DNA from 4 places in the Thioalkalivibrio sp. ALJ12 genome. Region 1 is predicted to be linked to each of the others. Evidence: predicted binding sites of a transcription regulator. Region 1 holds the regulator's gene; each other region holds the start of a gene.
The links. The regulator FliA, encoded in region 1, starts transcription of late flagellar genes. The targets are predictions, from matches to a motif close to GCTAAAGTTNNNNNNNNNNCNGCCGATA.
Positions count from the first base shown of each region.

Region 2: F467_RS0101980 (methyl-accepting chemotaxis protein) is a predicted target of FliA. The motif match lies at 1,707-1,734, and genes of this name have one in related genera.
Region 3: flgM (flagellar biosynthesis anti-sigma factor FlgM) is a predicted target of FliA. The motif match lies at 1,681-1,708, and genes of this name have one in related genera.
Region 4: F467_RS13885 (flagellin) is a predicted target of FliA. The motif match lies at 1,655-1,682, and genes of this name have one in related genera.

Region 1 covers NZ_KB899539.1:335,894-339,298, forward strand. The annotation lists gene flhF (flagellar biosynthesis protein FlhF) at 1-736, shown strand, start outside; gene F467_RS0108915 (MinD/ParA family protein) at 723-1,547, shown strand; gene F467_RS0108920 (RNA polymerase sigma factor FliA) at 1,544-2,305, shown strand; gene cheY (chemotaxis response regulator CheY) at 2,365-2,745, shown strand; gene F467_RS0108930 (protein phosphatase CheZ) at 2,848-3,405, shown strand, end outside.
Region 2 covers NZ_KB899538.1:408,297-411,701, forward strand. The annotation lists gene F467_RS0101980 (methyl-accepting chemotaxis protein) at 1-1,613, opposite strand, end outside; gene F467_RS0101985 (ATP-binding cassette domain-containing protein) at 1,781-3,405, opposite strand, start outside.
Region 3 covers NZ_KB899538.1:1,483,586-1,486,990, reverse strand. The annotation lists gene F467_RS0107075 (chemotaxis protein) at 1-637, opposite strand, end outside; gene flgA (flagellar basal body P-ring formation chaperone FlgA) at 881-1,615, shown strand; gene flgM (flagellar biosynthesis anti-sigma factor FlgM) at 1,747-2,061, shown strand; gene F467_RS0107060 (flagella synthesis protein FlgN) at 2,075-2,560, shown strand; gene F467_RS0107055 (flagellar brake protein) at 2,679-3,395, shown strand.
Region 4 covers NZ_KB899539.1:212,815-216,219, forward strand. The annotation lists gene F467_RS0108375 (YIP1 family protein) at 1-131, shown strand, start outside; gene F467_RS0108380 (hypothetical protein) at 319-816, opposite strand; gene F467_RS0108385 (nucleotidyltransferase family protein) at 813-1,112, opposite strand; gene F467_RS13885 (flagellin) at 1,761-3,137, shown strand; gene F467_RS13510 (flagellar protein FlaG) at 3,213-3,405, shown strand, end outside.

The DNA.
Region 1 (3,405 bases):
GGCCCTGGTGGGGCCTACGGGGGTGGGCAAGACCACTACACTCGCACGCATTGCCTTGCGTCAAATCCGTCGTATGGGTGCGGATTCGGTTACGCTGGTCACACTGGACACCCAGCGCATTGGGGCCACGCGCCAGCTGCAGGCGTTCGCGCAGATGGCGGGCGTGTCATTGCGGGTGCTGCAGAGCCCGCGCGAGTTGCGCGACATGACCGCGCGGGCAGAGGATGGGCATCTGATTCTGGTCGACACCGCCGGGCAGGCACCTTCCGCGGTGGGCGACGAGTCGCTGTTTGCCGGCTGGCCGGACCGTGTCCGGCGCGAGAGCTGGCTGGTCGTCTCCGCGACCACTCAGGCGGCGGCGCTGCGAAGGGTGCTGGATGCGTTCCGGAAGACGGAGCCATCGGCGCTGGTGCTGACCAAACTCGACGAAGCCGAACAGTTGGGGGAGACGTTGTCGGTATTGCTCGATCAACACCTTGGGCTCACGTTTGTCAGCGATGGACAGCGGATTGCCGAAGACTTCCACCGGGTCGAGACGGGCGATCTGACCCGGCGGGCGCTCGGCGAAGAGCGCGGCCCCGCGCGTCGATCCTCCCGCGATGAACGATGGACCGATGCAAGCCTGGCGGAGTTCTCGAATGCCGGCCGCAATGCGCCGTCGCCGCGCCGTACTCAGGATGCGGGCGTTCTGGAGATGATCCATCCGGTGGGGAAAGGACGCTATGCCACGCACTAATCAGCCGTTGAAGGTCATTGCGGTTGCCTCCGGCAAGGGCGGCGTCGGCAAGACCAATGTGTCGGTCAACCTGTCCGTGGCGCTCGCGCGGCTGGGCCGCGAGGTCATGCTGTTTGATGCCGACTTGGGGCTGGCCAATGCCGATGTGCTGCTCGGACTGCGACCCGAGCGCACCCTGCATGACCTGGTGACCGGACAGGTGGACGACCTCCAGGATGTGCTGATCGAGGGCCCGGAGGGGATCAAGGTCATCCCGTCGGCCTCGGGGATCGCGGCGATGGCGAATCTCACGCAGCTCGAGCACAACGGTTTGATCCAGGCATTCAGCGCCTATTCCAAGCCGCTGGATGTGCTGGTGGTGGATACGGCAGCGGGCCTGCAGGAATCCGTCACGACCTTCTGTCGAGCGGTCCAGGAGACCCTGGTCGTCGTCTGCGACGAGCCGGCGTCCATCACCGATGCCTATGCCTTGATCAAGGTGCTGCATCGAGATCATGGCATGCGGCGTTTCCGGCTGGTCACGAATATGGTCCAGGACCGCGCGGGCGCCGAGCGCTTGTTGCAGAAACTCACCACGGTTTGCGACAACTACCTGCCGGAAGTCATCCTGGATCTCGCCGGTTACATCCCGATGGACGAGCATCTGCGCAAGGCCATCCAGAAACGGGCACCGGTCGTGCAGCAATATCCGGGCAGCCCGGCGGCCAAGGCCTTTACCGAACTCGCCCGTGCGGTCGACCGCTGGCCGGTGGCCCGTGGTGCCGATGGTGGTGTCGGGTTTTTCGTCGAACGGATGCTGCAGAGCGCATGATGGCGACGCGTAATCGCCTCCACGGATACGAGAACGTGGCCGCAGCCGGCCACGAGCAGCGCGTCGCGGAACATATCGAGCTGGTGCACCGCATCGCGCACCATCTGATGGCTCGCCTCCCTTCCTCGGTCCAGGTCGATGACCTGATCCAGGCCGGCATGATTGGCCTGCTGGAGGCCGCGCGGCAATTCGAGGGCGGGCAGGGCGCGACGTTTGCGACCTACGCCGGGATTCGCATCCGTGGCGCGATGATCGACGAGTTACGCCGCAGTGACTGGACCCCGAGATCGGTGCACCGCAACAGCCGCAAGATCGCCGAGGCGATCCAGACGGTCGAGGCCAGGGAGGGGCGTGCGGCGCGCGGGGTCGAGGTGGCCGAGGAACTCGAGGTCCCGATCGACGAGTACTACTCGATGCTGCAGGACCATGCCGGCGCCCATCTGTTCGCGCTGGATGATCTGGGCGGCACCGATGGTGATGCGGACCGGGTGATCGAGGGGCAGGAGGCCTCGCCCTCGCGCACGATCGAGGCCGGGGAGTTTCGCGAGGAGCTGGCCGCCGCGCTGGGCGATTTGCCCGAACGCGAACGTCTGGTGTTGTCGCTTTATTACATCGAGGAGCTCAACCTGCGCGAGATTGGCGCGGTACTCGGGGTGACCGAGTCGCGCGTCAGCCAGATCCGCAGTCAGGCCGTTATCCGACTGCGCGCGCGCCTGGGCTCCTGGCTCGAAGACGGCGAGGCTTTGCAGTTATTCTGAAGGCCAAGCTCTAGTACTCATATGAATCATTTATCCCGGAGTGACCTGTGGACAAGGGAATGAAAATTCTCATCGTGGACGACTTCTCCACGATGCGACGGATCATCAAGAACCTGTTGCGTGATCTTGGCTTCAACAACACCCAAGAGGCCGATGACGGCAGCACGGCATTGCCGATGCTCCAGAACGGCGACTTCGATTTTCTGATTACCGACTGGAACATGCCCAATATGCCGGGCATCGACCTGCTGCGGGCGGTGCGTGCCGACGAGAAGCTGAAGACGATGCCGGTGCTGATGGTGACGGCGGAGGCCAAGCGGGATCAGATCGTCGAGGCGGCCGAGGCGGGCGTGAACGGCTACGTGGTGAAGCCCTTTACTGCGGAAACCCTCAAGGAAAAGATCGACAAAATATTCGAACGCATTGAATCCCAAGGCTAGTTTGGGATTCGGTGTCGAAGTCTCCTGGTCCAGACAAATGGATGGCCGGGGGATCGATCCCGGTCATCACGTTCGGGATGGGGAGCGAGCAAGGGGCTTTGGATGACAGACCAAGAACAATCGATCAGTGAGCAGCAAATCGCTCGCGCGCGGGAGCTCGTGCAGGTTCTGGAGGCGGGGGATGAGGTGGCCGCGCGCGCGTTGATCCAGGATCTGGCGCGCCCCTACGACCGCGAACTCTTCGACGAGCTCGGAAAACTTACGCGCGACCTGCACGAGGCCTTGCAAAGCTTCCGGGGGGATTCGCGGCTGGTCGAGTTGACCCAGGCCGAGATCCCGGATGCCCGCGAGCGTCTCAATTATGTGGTCACGATGACCGAGAAGGCCGCGCACGAGACCCTGACCGCGATCGAGACGAGTCTCCCCATTGCCGAATCGTTCAGCCAGCAGGCCGGCCAACTGACGGCGAAGTGGACCCGTTTTCGCAATCGGCAACTCTCGGTCGACGAGTTCCGGGAGTTCGCTCGTGAGCTGGACGAGTTTTTTGCTCAGGCCAACGACGATACCGAAGAGCTGCGCCGCCTGCTGTCGGAGGTTCTGATGGCGCAGAGCTACCAGGATATTACCGGGCAGGTGATCCGGCGCGTGATTCAGCTCGTG
Region 2 (3,405 bases), on a different contig from region 1:
ACGGCAAACCCGCGGCCATGTTCCCCAGCACGGGCGGCCTCGATCGCCGCGTTGAGGGCCAGCAGGTTGGTCTGCTCCGCCACGCCGCGGATGACTTCAAGGATGGTGCCGATCTGCTTCGAGTCTTCACCCAGCTTGGCCACGGTGCCGGCGGCCTGCTCGACCGTGCCCAGCAGGGAGGACATGGACTCGATGTTCTTCTCCATCACGTCGGCGCCGTTGTTCACCGCACCGCTGGCCTCCTGTCCGGCCTGGGAGGTGGCGTCGGTATTACGCGCGATCTCCTCGGCGCTGCTTTGCAGCTCGTTGATCGCCGTGGCGACGCGCTCGGTCTCGTCGCGCTGACGCGAGACCACCTCGCGGGCCTGATAGGCCTCCTGATTCAGGTTCTCGGTCGCACGGTTCAGGGTCTCGGTACCGCTACGGGCGTTGCCAATCGCCTGCGCAATCTTGTCGGTAAAGCGGTTGAACGCACGCCCCAGCTGGGCCGTCTCCATCAGACCGTTTTCGTCCAGACGGCGGCTGAGGTCGCCATCGCCGTCGGCGATCTCTTCCAGCGCCTCGGTCGAGTGAGCCAGCGCACGGCGCACCACCAGGATGATGAAGACCGCGCCGACCACTCCCAGGATCACGCCGATCAGCGCCAGGACGCCCTGCGTCACCTGGGTATTGCGCATGGTCGCGGTCAGCTCGGCGGCGGACACTTCAGCACGGCCGGTGATGCGCTCGGACAACTGCTGCAGTTCATTACGTGCCTCGAAGATCACCGGGCCGACCTCGGTACGGATCAGGAAGGCGTCCTGCAGGGCCTCCTCGCTGCCGTGGATGCGAACGATGTCCTGGATCGCGCTATCCAGCTCGTTCAGGAGCCCTTCGAAGTCCTCGACCGCGATCTGCTGCTCGAAATCGAGCTCGTCGTACTGTTCCAGCAACCGCGCCAGCACGTCGTGTGTCTGGCCAAGGTACAGACGCAGGTTCTGCTCGAAGGAGTCATCACGAAACGCGATGAAACCGCGCAGGTTCGAGGTGATCTGCAGAAGGTTGGTGCGCAGGCTGTAGAAATCGCCGAGACGCTCGAACGAGCGCTGGAAGCGTGCCCGCGCCATCTCCTCGTCGATCATGGTGCTGGTCAACTGGGTCATCTGCATGGTCGCCGGGTTGGCGCGCGAGTTGGCGACACCCTGGGCCGGCATGTTCTGGGCCACGTCCTCGGCCACCTCGATCAGGCGCTCACGGTGCGCGGCGAAGCCGTCAATGTTCGCGCGCACCTGTTCCGCGGAGGCAGTCAGATCATCCGAGCCCTGCACGACCGGATCGTTGACCAGGGCATCCATGGCGACGTCCAGCTCGTCCATCGCATTCAGCCAGGCGTCGCGGTGTTCGTCCTCCTCGCTCATCAGGTAGAAGCCTAGGAAGGCGGCGCTCTCCTGCAACAGCTGCTCCACGTCGTTGACGCGTGCCACCGCCGGATAGTCGGACTGGGTCAGTTCAGCCACGCCCTGTCCACCCACATTCAGGGCACGCAGTGCCAGCAGCGAATTGATGATCAGGATCGCGACGACCAGCCCGAAGCCGGCGATCAGCAGCCCCCGAATGGAGAGTTTGTCCAGCATGGTGTTGACTCCTTCCTCAGCGCCTTCTGCCGGGCGCATGCCATCACGTGCAAACGGATCATTCCGCTGCCTGTAGAGACGATTCATCCCCTGTTACGGCCGCCTTCCCCTGAAGTTGAGCCCTGGCCGTTTTGAGAATCACATCACACCGAATGACGCGGAAAGAGTCAGGGTGATTCCAGCGCCTCCCAGCGCTCGTAAGCCACCGCCAGGTCTCGTTCGACCTGTTCGAGCCGGGCCTGCAACTCGCGCACGCGCTCCCCATCGCGCAATACCTCTGGATCCGACAGGGCCTCGGCCAGCGACTGGTGCTCGTTTTCCAGCGCCTCGATCTGGCCTGGCAGGGCCTCCAGCTCGCGAGCCTCCTTGTAGGAGAGTTTGCGGGCGCGGGGCGGCGGTTCCGCGACCGCGGACGTCGGCTCGGAGCGGGCCTCGGGTGCGGCGGGCGCCTCCTGGGCCCCGGTATCCGCTTCGCGCGTGAGCAGGCGTTGCGTGACGCGTGCGGGCAGGTCCGACCAACCGCCGACGAATTCCTCGGCCGTGCCATCGCCGGGCAGCACCAGCGTGCTGGTCGCAACGTTGTCGAGGAACGCGCGGTCGTGGCTGACCACGATCACCGTGCCGGTGTACTCGATCAGAAGCTGTTCCAGCAGCTCGAGGGTCTCGACATCCAGGTCGTTGGTGGGCTCGTCGAGTACCAGCAAATTGGCCGGGCGCAGAAACAGCTTGGCCAGCAGCAACCGGTTGCGCTCGCCACCGGACAGGGCCGATACGGGCTGGCGCGCGCGTTCCGGCGGGAACAGGAAATCCCCGAGATAGCTCAGCACATGTCGGGTCTCGCCATTCACGGTGACGCGGTCACGGCCCTCGCCGACCGCATCCTGCACGGTGGTCGTCTCGTCGAGACGCGCCCGTGCCTGGTCGAAATAGGCGATCTCGAGCTGGGTGCCCAGCTTGACCGTTCCGGAAAGTGGCTCCACCTGGCCCAGCAGCCCGCGCAGCAGCGTGGTCTTGCCGGCGCCATTGGGGCCGATGATGCCCAGGGCGTCGCCACGCTGGAGCAGCAGGTTCACGTCGCGCACCACCGGCGTGTCGCCGTAGCCGAAGTCCGCATGCTCCGCCTCGATCACCAAACGGCCGGAACGCTGCTCGGGGGACAGCTGCATGCGTACCTGCCCCCCCAGCTCGCGTCGTTCGGCGCGCTTCTTGCGCAGGGCCTGCAGGGCGCGCACCCGCCCCTCGTTGCGGGTACGCCGGGCCTTGATGCCCTGGCGGATCCAGGTCTCCTCCTGCGCCAGCTTGCGATCGAACTCGGCGCGCTGACGCGCCTCGACCTCCAGGCGCTCGGCCTGGCGCGTGCGGAAGGCCTCGATCGAGGGCGGGTGTTCGTACACCTGGCCACGATCCAGCTCCAGGATGCGAGTGGCGACCTGTTCCATGAACTGGCGGTCATGGCTGATGAACACCACCGTGAGCCCGCTCCCGCGCAGGAACTCCTCCAGCCAGCGGATCGCAGCCACATCCAGGTGGTTGGTCGGCTCGTCCAGCAGCAACAGCTGCGGCTCGCGCACCAGCTCGCGCGCCAGCCAGACGCGGCGCTTGAGCCCGCCGGAGAGCGCAGCGAATCCGGCCTCGGGGTTGAGCTCCAGGCGCGAAAGCGTCGTTTCGACCCGGTTTTGCAGGCTCCAGCCGTCGATCGCCTCCAGCCGGGCCTGGACTGGGCCCATCTTCTCCAGGGCCTCGGCGTCACCACTGGCGGCGGCCTGGCTCAGGTGATGGAAACGCTCCAGCA
Region 3 (3,405 bases), on a different contig from region 1:
CCTTGAAGACCACGTACTCCCAGCCCAGGCCCTTGATCGCACCCTCGATCTGCTTGCGCGCGACCACGGAGTCATCAACGATCACAATCTTGCGCTGTCCATGCTTGGCGCGTTCTTCCTCGGCCTCCGCGCGCACCGCGTCAGATACCGTGGATGGCAACGGGTTGACGATCGACAGTACCCGTTCGACGTCAATGATCTCGACCAGCTTGTTGTCGATCTCGGTGACCGCCACCAGAAACGACTCGCGCCCGGTCCCACGAGGCGGGGACTTCACGTCTTCCCAGTTAACGTTGACGATCCGGTCGACCGCGGACACCCAGAACCCCTGTACCGACCGGTTGAACTCGGTCACCACCACCTTGTGGTCGCCCGTTTCGCCCACGGCGGTACGCAGCCCCATCGCGCGCGCCAGATCGATGATGGGGACGGTTCCGCCGCGCAGGGTAGCCACACCACGCACCACACTCAGCGATCCGGGAATCTGCCGCAGCGGCGGCGACGGGATCACCTCGCGCACCTTGAATACGTTGATACCGAAAGTCTGCGAGCTCCCCAAATGAAACAGGAGCAGCTCCATACGGTTCTGCCCCACCAGCTGGGTGCGCTGATTCACATCGTCAATGAATTGACTCATTGTCCTGCTCTCCCCCTCGCCCAGCGGCCAGCCACCTCGACTCGCCGGCCCCAGTGTGCACCCCGCAGACCGACGCTGTCATGCCACAACCCGCCGTCGCATGCCGATTGCACGCGTTCTAGACCCGATAACGGCCGGCCGCTGTGACTCTTGAGGGTACGCTCCTGATTGCCTGGCATGTTTTCTGCTTGCACGTCTCTGCAAACCTCTCGAGTCCTGACAAGCCGACGCGCATCCAGACCAATGAACCAGTCAGCACGCAAACCTTCCATTCGCTCCTGGTGGCTTTCGGCCGCCATGGGCGTCGTTCTGGCCCTGGTCTCCATTGCGGCACAGGCCGAGATCGAGGCAGTGGAAAACATCCGCCTGGCGGCGGAGCGCTTCATCCAGGAGGAGTTGAACCTCACACCAGGCGACGAAGCGGTAGAGATTCAGATCGGCCGGCTGGACAACCGCCTGCGCCTGGCCCGATGCAGCGAGGCACTGGAGACCCGGTTCCCGCCCGGCGGGCGACGCGATGGCAATACGGCGGTACAGGTTCAGTGCGAGACCCCCGTCAGCTGGTCGATCTATGTGCCAGTCACGGTCGAGCGCTACGCCGAGGTGCTGGTCGCCAGCCGCAGCCTGCGACGCCAGCACACGATCCTCCCCGGCGATCTGCGCACCAAGCGAATTCAGACCTCTCGCCATGCGGGGAGCTATTTCGAGAACAAGGGCGAACTGGTGGGGCTGCAGACCCGGCGCAACATCCGGCCCGGTCAGATCCTGGGCCAGCAGCACGTCACCCAGCGCGAGGTGGTCAGCCGCGGCCAGCGCGTCACCATCCTGGCCGAGAACGGCTCGGTGGTGATCCGCATGCAGGGCGAGGCGCTGGAGAATGGCATCCTGGGCGATCGCATCCGCGTGAAGAACACCTCGTCCGGACGCGTCGTGGAAGGCGAGGTGCTCGAGTCCGGACATGTACGCGTTGCCCTGTAGAATGGCGGTGTGTCTCGTCACCATCCACAAACTGTGAAGCGAATCGAAAATTCACAGCTCAAGGGGCTACAGTTTCAGCCGGTGCTGCCGCTAACCCCTGCAGTAGAATTGCAAAAACAGGAAACCGAATAATGGATATCAAAGGCCCGAACTCCCCCGGCCTGCGCCCGGATGGCAACAGCTCGAGCGTGAAGGGCCGCGATGAGACCTCTCGCCCCGACGCAGGCGCCCAGGGCAATGCATCCTCACCCGTACGTCAGGATGACTCTGTCACCCTGACCGGCGCGGCGCAGGCAATGAACGCCGCCTCCGGGGCCGCCAGCAACGCCCCGTTCGACGAGGCGCGAGTCGCCGAGCTGCGCGAGGCCATCTCCAACGGTCAGTACCCGGTAGACAACGAACAGCTAGCCGATCGCATGATCGAGCTGGAAAGCCTGTTGCGCTAACAGAGACCCGACGATGTCGCCCGAACAACGCCACGCCTTCCTCCGCTCGCTGGAGGCCTCGATTCGGCTGAGCCACCAGATGGAGGACATCCTGCTGCAGGAGACCCGGGCGGTGGAATCACGGGCCGCCGAGACCCTGCGCGAAGTCGTGGCCCAGAAGCAGACGCTACTGCAGGAACTCGAAACCGAAAGCCGGCGACAGCGCGAGACGATCGAGGCCGCCGGCGAAACGTATACGCCCGAGGGACTTGCACGGCTGTTCGGTCGGCTCGAGGGAGGCGCCGAGCTGGACGACCACTGGCAGGCGCTACGCCGCTCGGTGGAGCGCTGCAATACCCTCAACCAGGGGAATGCCCGACTGATCGATCGCGACCGTCGTCGCGTGGAGATGTCCATCCAGATCCTGCGCGGCGAGGAACCCGGCCCGGCTCCCACCTACGACCCCTACGGCCGCACCCAGTCCGGCAGCCGTACCGGTCGGCGCATCACCCGCGCATGACCCGCGCGCGCTCTGCGCGACACCTCTCCGCCCTTCTCCGCCTCACACCCGGGGCTGGCATTCCGGACCGCTCGGCAGTACCGTGCGGCTTGGCCCAATAATTACAACAACGCCACGCATGGAAGAGACCGACTACACCGTCGACAAGCCGGAGCGGATTGCCGGCATCCTCAAGGATCTGGATCACAAGCTCACCCTCGTCAACGTCCGCCTCGACGACGATGGCCCGCTGTACAACTCCGCGCTGGTTCGCCTTGATTCCGGTGCACGCGAGCTCTTCCTCGACGAACTCACGCCCATCGAAGCGAATCGCCACGCCCAGGAAGGCACTGGCATGCGGGTATTCGCCAGCCTGCGCGGGGTGGCCGTACGCTTCTCCACCGCCGTCTCGCGCATCGAACGCGAGGACGCCGGGGCCCTTTACGTCTGCCCCTATCCCGAGACCCTGGAATATCTCCAGCGACGCGAGACCTTTCGCGTCCATATCCCGATCAGCGAGCGCCCGCGCGTCGAATTGCAGTACCGCGAATGGGAAGAGCCCGGTATCGGGGACCTGGCCGATCTTTCGGCCCAGGGGATGTGCGTGGAGGTACCACAAGACTGGGTCGAAACAATCGAGATCGGGACCCCGATGCGTTTCGAGAACCTGCTACTGCCCGAAGTTGGCGAACGCCTGGGCGGCGACCTGCGTCTGGCCAATCGCCGTCGCAGCCCGCGCGACGGATACGTGTATGCCGGCTTCCAGGTCACCGGCATGAACCAGTGGCTGGAGCGGCAGTTCAACATCGCCCTGCTGCACTATCAGCGCGAGGCGCGCCGGCGTTCGATGGAGTAACAGACGAGGC
Region 4 (3,405 bases), 120 kb from region 1:
ACCGCATCGGCCTGTTCGTGGCCACCGTCTTCTGTGGCGCCTTCATCACCCTCATCTTCGGCTGGCTGCTGATGGACCTGATCCCCGGCGCCACCCCCGAGACCCGCATCGGCACCACCTGGCTGATCTGAGACCCCTCGTTCGCGGGATAACACTCGTAGGAGCCCAGCCCTCTGGGCGATGGGGGGTTGGCCAGCCCCAATCGGCGAGAGGGCTCGCCTCCTACAGTAGCGGGATCACACCTGGGGGAGATGCTGATCTAATCGCCCGATGGGCAGGGGCTTGTGACGCCTCAAGGAAACATTGATCAGTGTTTCCTTAATGGCTGGCGGGCCCGATCCTCAGGTGCTCCTGCGCGTAGGTGCGCAGGGTCTGGTAGTCGGTGTGCATCTGGTCGGTGAAGTGGCAGGCGCGCTGCAGGGCCGGGGCCAGGTCGGCCGGCTTTTCCATGTATTCGTGGACCAGGCGGTTGCGCAACTGGCGCATCTGCAGCCATGCGTCGGCGTTCTGGATGAGGCCGAGCTTTTCCAGGCGGGATAGGTTGTCGATAGCCGGACCCGCGTTCTCCCCGGCGCTGGCGAGAAATGCAGGAATGAACTTGTCCATGATGGTGTCCTGCATACGGCCGAACTTTGCGCCAAAGGATTCGAGCCGGTCCACCCCGGTGTCGGTGGCGAGCAGCGCCTGAACGCGGTCGGGATCGACGGTGCAATCGCCTTCAAGCAAGCGTTCTCTCACCGCCAGCAGGTGCTTGTCCTCGCGATCCACCAAATCAATCAGCCGCGCGAGCCGCTGCGGTGGCGTCGCGACGGTCACAGGGCGACACCCGTGCGGTCGGCATGCGCATCGATGGGGCGGTGCGGCGTCCCTCGCGGATGCACCACGATGTCCACACGGCGTTCGCCCAAGCGGCGTTGCAATGCCGCAGACAGCCGAAGTTCCCGGTCCAGCAGGTCATTCGGGGTGCCGTCTGCCTCGATGTAGAGGTCGATGTCGCCACCGCGCGCGGTATCATCCACGCGCGAGCCGAACAGCTTCACGTGTGCATCCGGCCCGAATGCACGGGCCACTTCCTCGCGGATAATCGTCTGTTGTTCGTCGCTCAGGCGCATCGCTCAAGTATATCAAGGCCCTGGGCACATACCCGAACCGTCTCGCCTTCAACCACCACCGTCATCCCGCGCACCCACCACACCCCTGTCATTGCGAGGAGCGCAGCGACGAAGCAATCGGTCGGGAGCAGCAAGGTGCTGGAATCAAGCGGCTTGCCACATGCAGCCGATTGCCACGTCGCTGCGCTCCTCGCAATGACGGGGTGAAATCGCCACCCTTGAGGGGCCGGGGCGCGGCGCCCGTTTCCGTACCATCCTGCCACCCGAGTCATCTCGGAAGCCGCGCAGCCACCACTCCCACAGCACAGTCATTCCGGAAACCGCGCAGCGGTTATCCGGGATCTCTGCAGTGCGGGCTGCCCGGCGGTTGCGGGATGGTCCGGCGTGTGGAGATCCCGGCCGCAGCGCTGCGGCCGGGATGACGGGGGGTGTCTGGTGCGGATGATGGTGTGGCTGTGGCGCGTGGTGTGGCGCGTTGGAGGGCGCATGTGCCGCAGGCGGCAACGATTTGCCGCCCGCGGCGAAAAAAATTTGGTGGATGGGCTAAAGGTTCTGTGGGGGAGGTCGTTAAGGGTCCTGAGAGCGGGGATTGGCCCGTTCACCAGAACCGCCCGAGGCGGTGACGAACGACTCTACAGGAGAGCGATCATGTCCCAAGTAATTAACACCAACGTTCTTTCCCTGAACGCGCAGCGCAATCTGGGCAACTCCCAGGGCGCGCTGGCTCAGAGCCTGGAGCGTCTGTCCTCGGGCCTGCGTATCAACAGCGCCAAGGACGACGCGGCCGGCCTGGCCATTTCCGAGCGTTTCACCTCCCAGATCCGCGGCCTGAATCAGGCCGCGCGCAACGCGAATGACGGGATTTCCTTTGCCCAGTCTGCAGAAGGTGCGCTGGGTACGATTGGGGATGCAATGCAGCGAATTCGCGAGCTTGCTGTGCAGGCCGCTAACGACACCAACTCCTCTTCCGATCGTCAGGCACTGAATAATGAAGTTCAGCAACTGGTAGAGGAAATCAACCGGGTTGCGAACTCCACTGAGTTCAACGGCGAAAACATCCTTAATGGAGAACTGGAGGATTTGGTATTCCAAGTGGGTGCCAACCAGAACCAGACCATTTCCGTTGACGGTGTGGATGCACGTGGTTCCCAGTTGGGCACCGCCAGCCTTGGCGGGGACAGCTTGCTTCTCTCTGAGCTTCCAGAGGACGACGGTGATTTGAACTTGACGGACATCGAGATCAATGACCGCACGATCAGCCTTGGCTCAGCAGAAGACCTTGACGACGTCGTTGCTGCAATCAATGCCGCGACGGATGATACCGGCGTGACTGCGGCTCGGGCCGATGAAGTAGTTCACACGATCGAGACACTTAATACCGATGGCGGCGGCACTGTAACGATCAATGGTGCTGAGATCACGATCGCTGATGGCGCCTCTGACCAGGAAGTGCTTGACGCCATCAATGCCGAAAGTGCTCAAACCAACGTTACGGCTTCGTTTGATAGTGATGGTGATCTTGTCCTCACCGGAACTGGTGATGATATCGAAATCAGTGCTACGGATGCTGGCGATTTCGACTTCGGTGGTTTGGATAGCGACGGTGAAACCTACCTTCGTGCGATCGAATTGATGGCTTCGCCGGCCGACGGTATTGATGTTAGCGGGACCGATGCAGCAGATTTGGGTCTCGATGGTGATGTGGATGTGAACACCTTGGATGGTGTCAGCGTCGAGACCCGAGAAGATGCAACCGAAACCATCGGTACGATCGATGCTGCTCTTCAGCAGATTAGCGGGCTGCGTTCCGAACTGGGTGCGGTGCAAATCCGATTCGAGAACACCATCGCCAACCTGGAGATCTCCTCGGAGAATCTGTCGGCCGCCCGTTCGCGCATCATGGATGCCGACTTTGCATCCGAGACCGCAGAGCTGACCCGTGCCCAGGTGCTGCAGCAGGCGGGTACCTCGGTGCTGTCGCAGGCGAACGCCGTTCCGCAGAACGTGCTGGCTCTGCTCCAGTAAGCTCGATCACTCGAGCTTCCGAGTTGAGGCTGGATGGCGGTAACGCCATCCAGCCCTTCTGACGAGGACAGTGTCATGAGTGATGGTATTGGAAGTATCAGCTCGCCACTGGTGGCTGTGAATGTCCGGGGTGCCCAGGGTGGAGAACGTATGGCCACCGGTCTGGGGCAAATAGCCAAGGAAGGTAGCTCGGCGGTGTCGGCCAGCAGTGGGTCTAGTGCTTCGCGGGTGGCCGAGCAGGCCATAGCGGAGCGGACCAAGCCGGCTG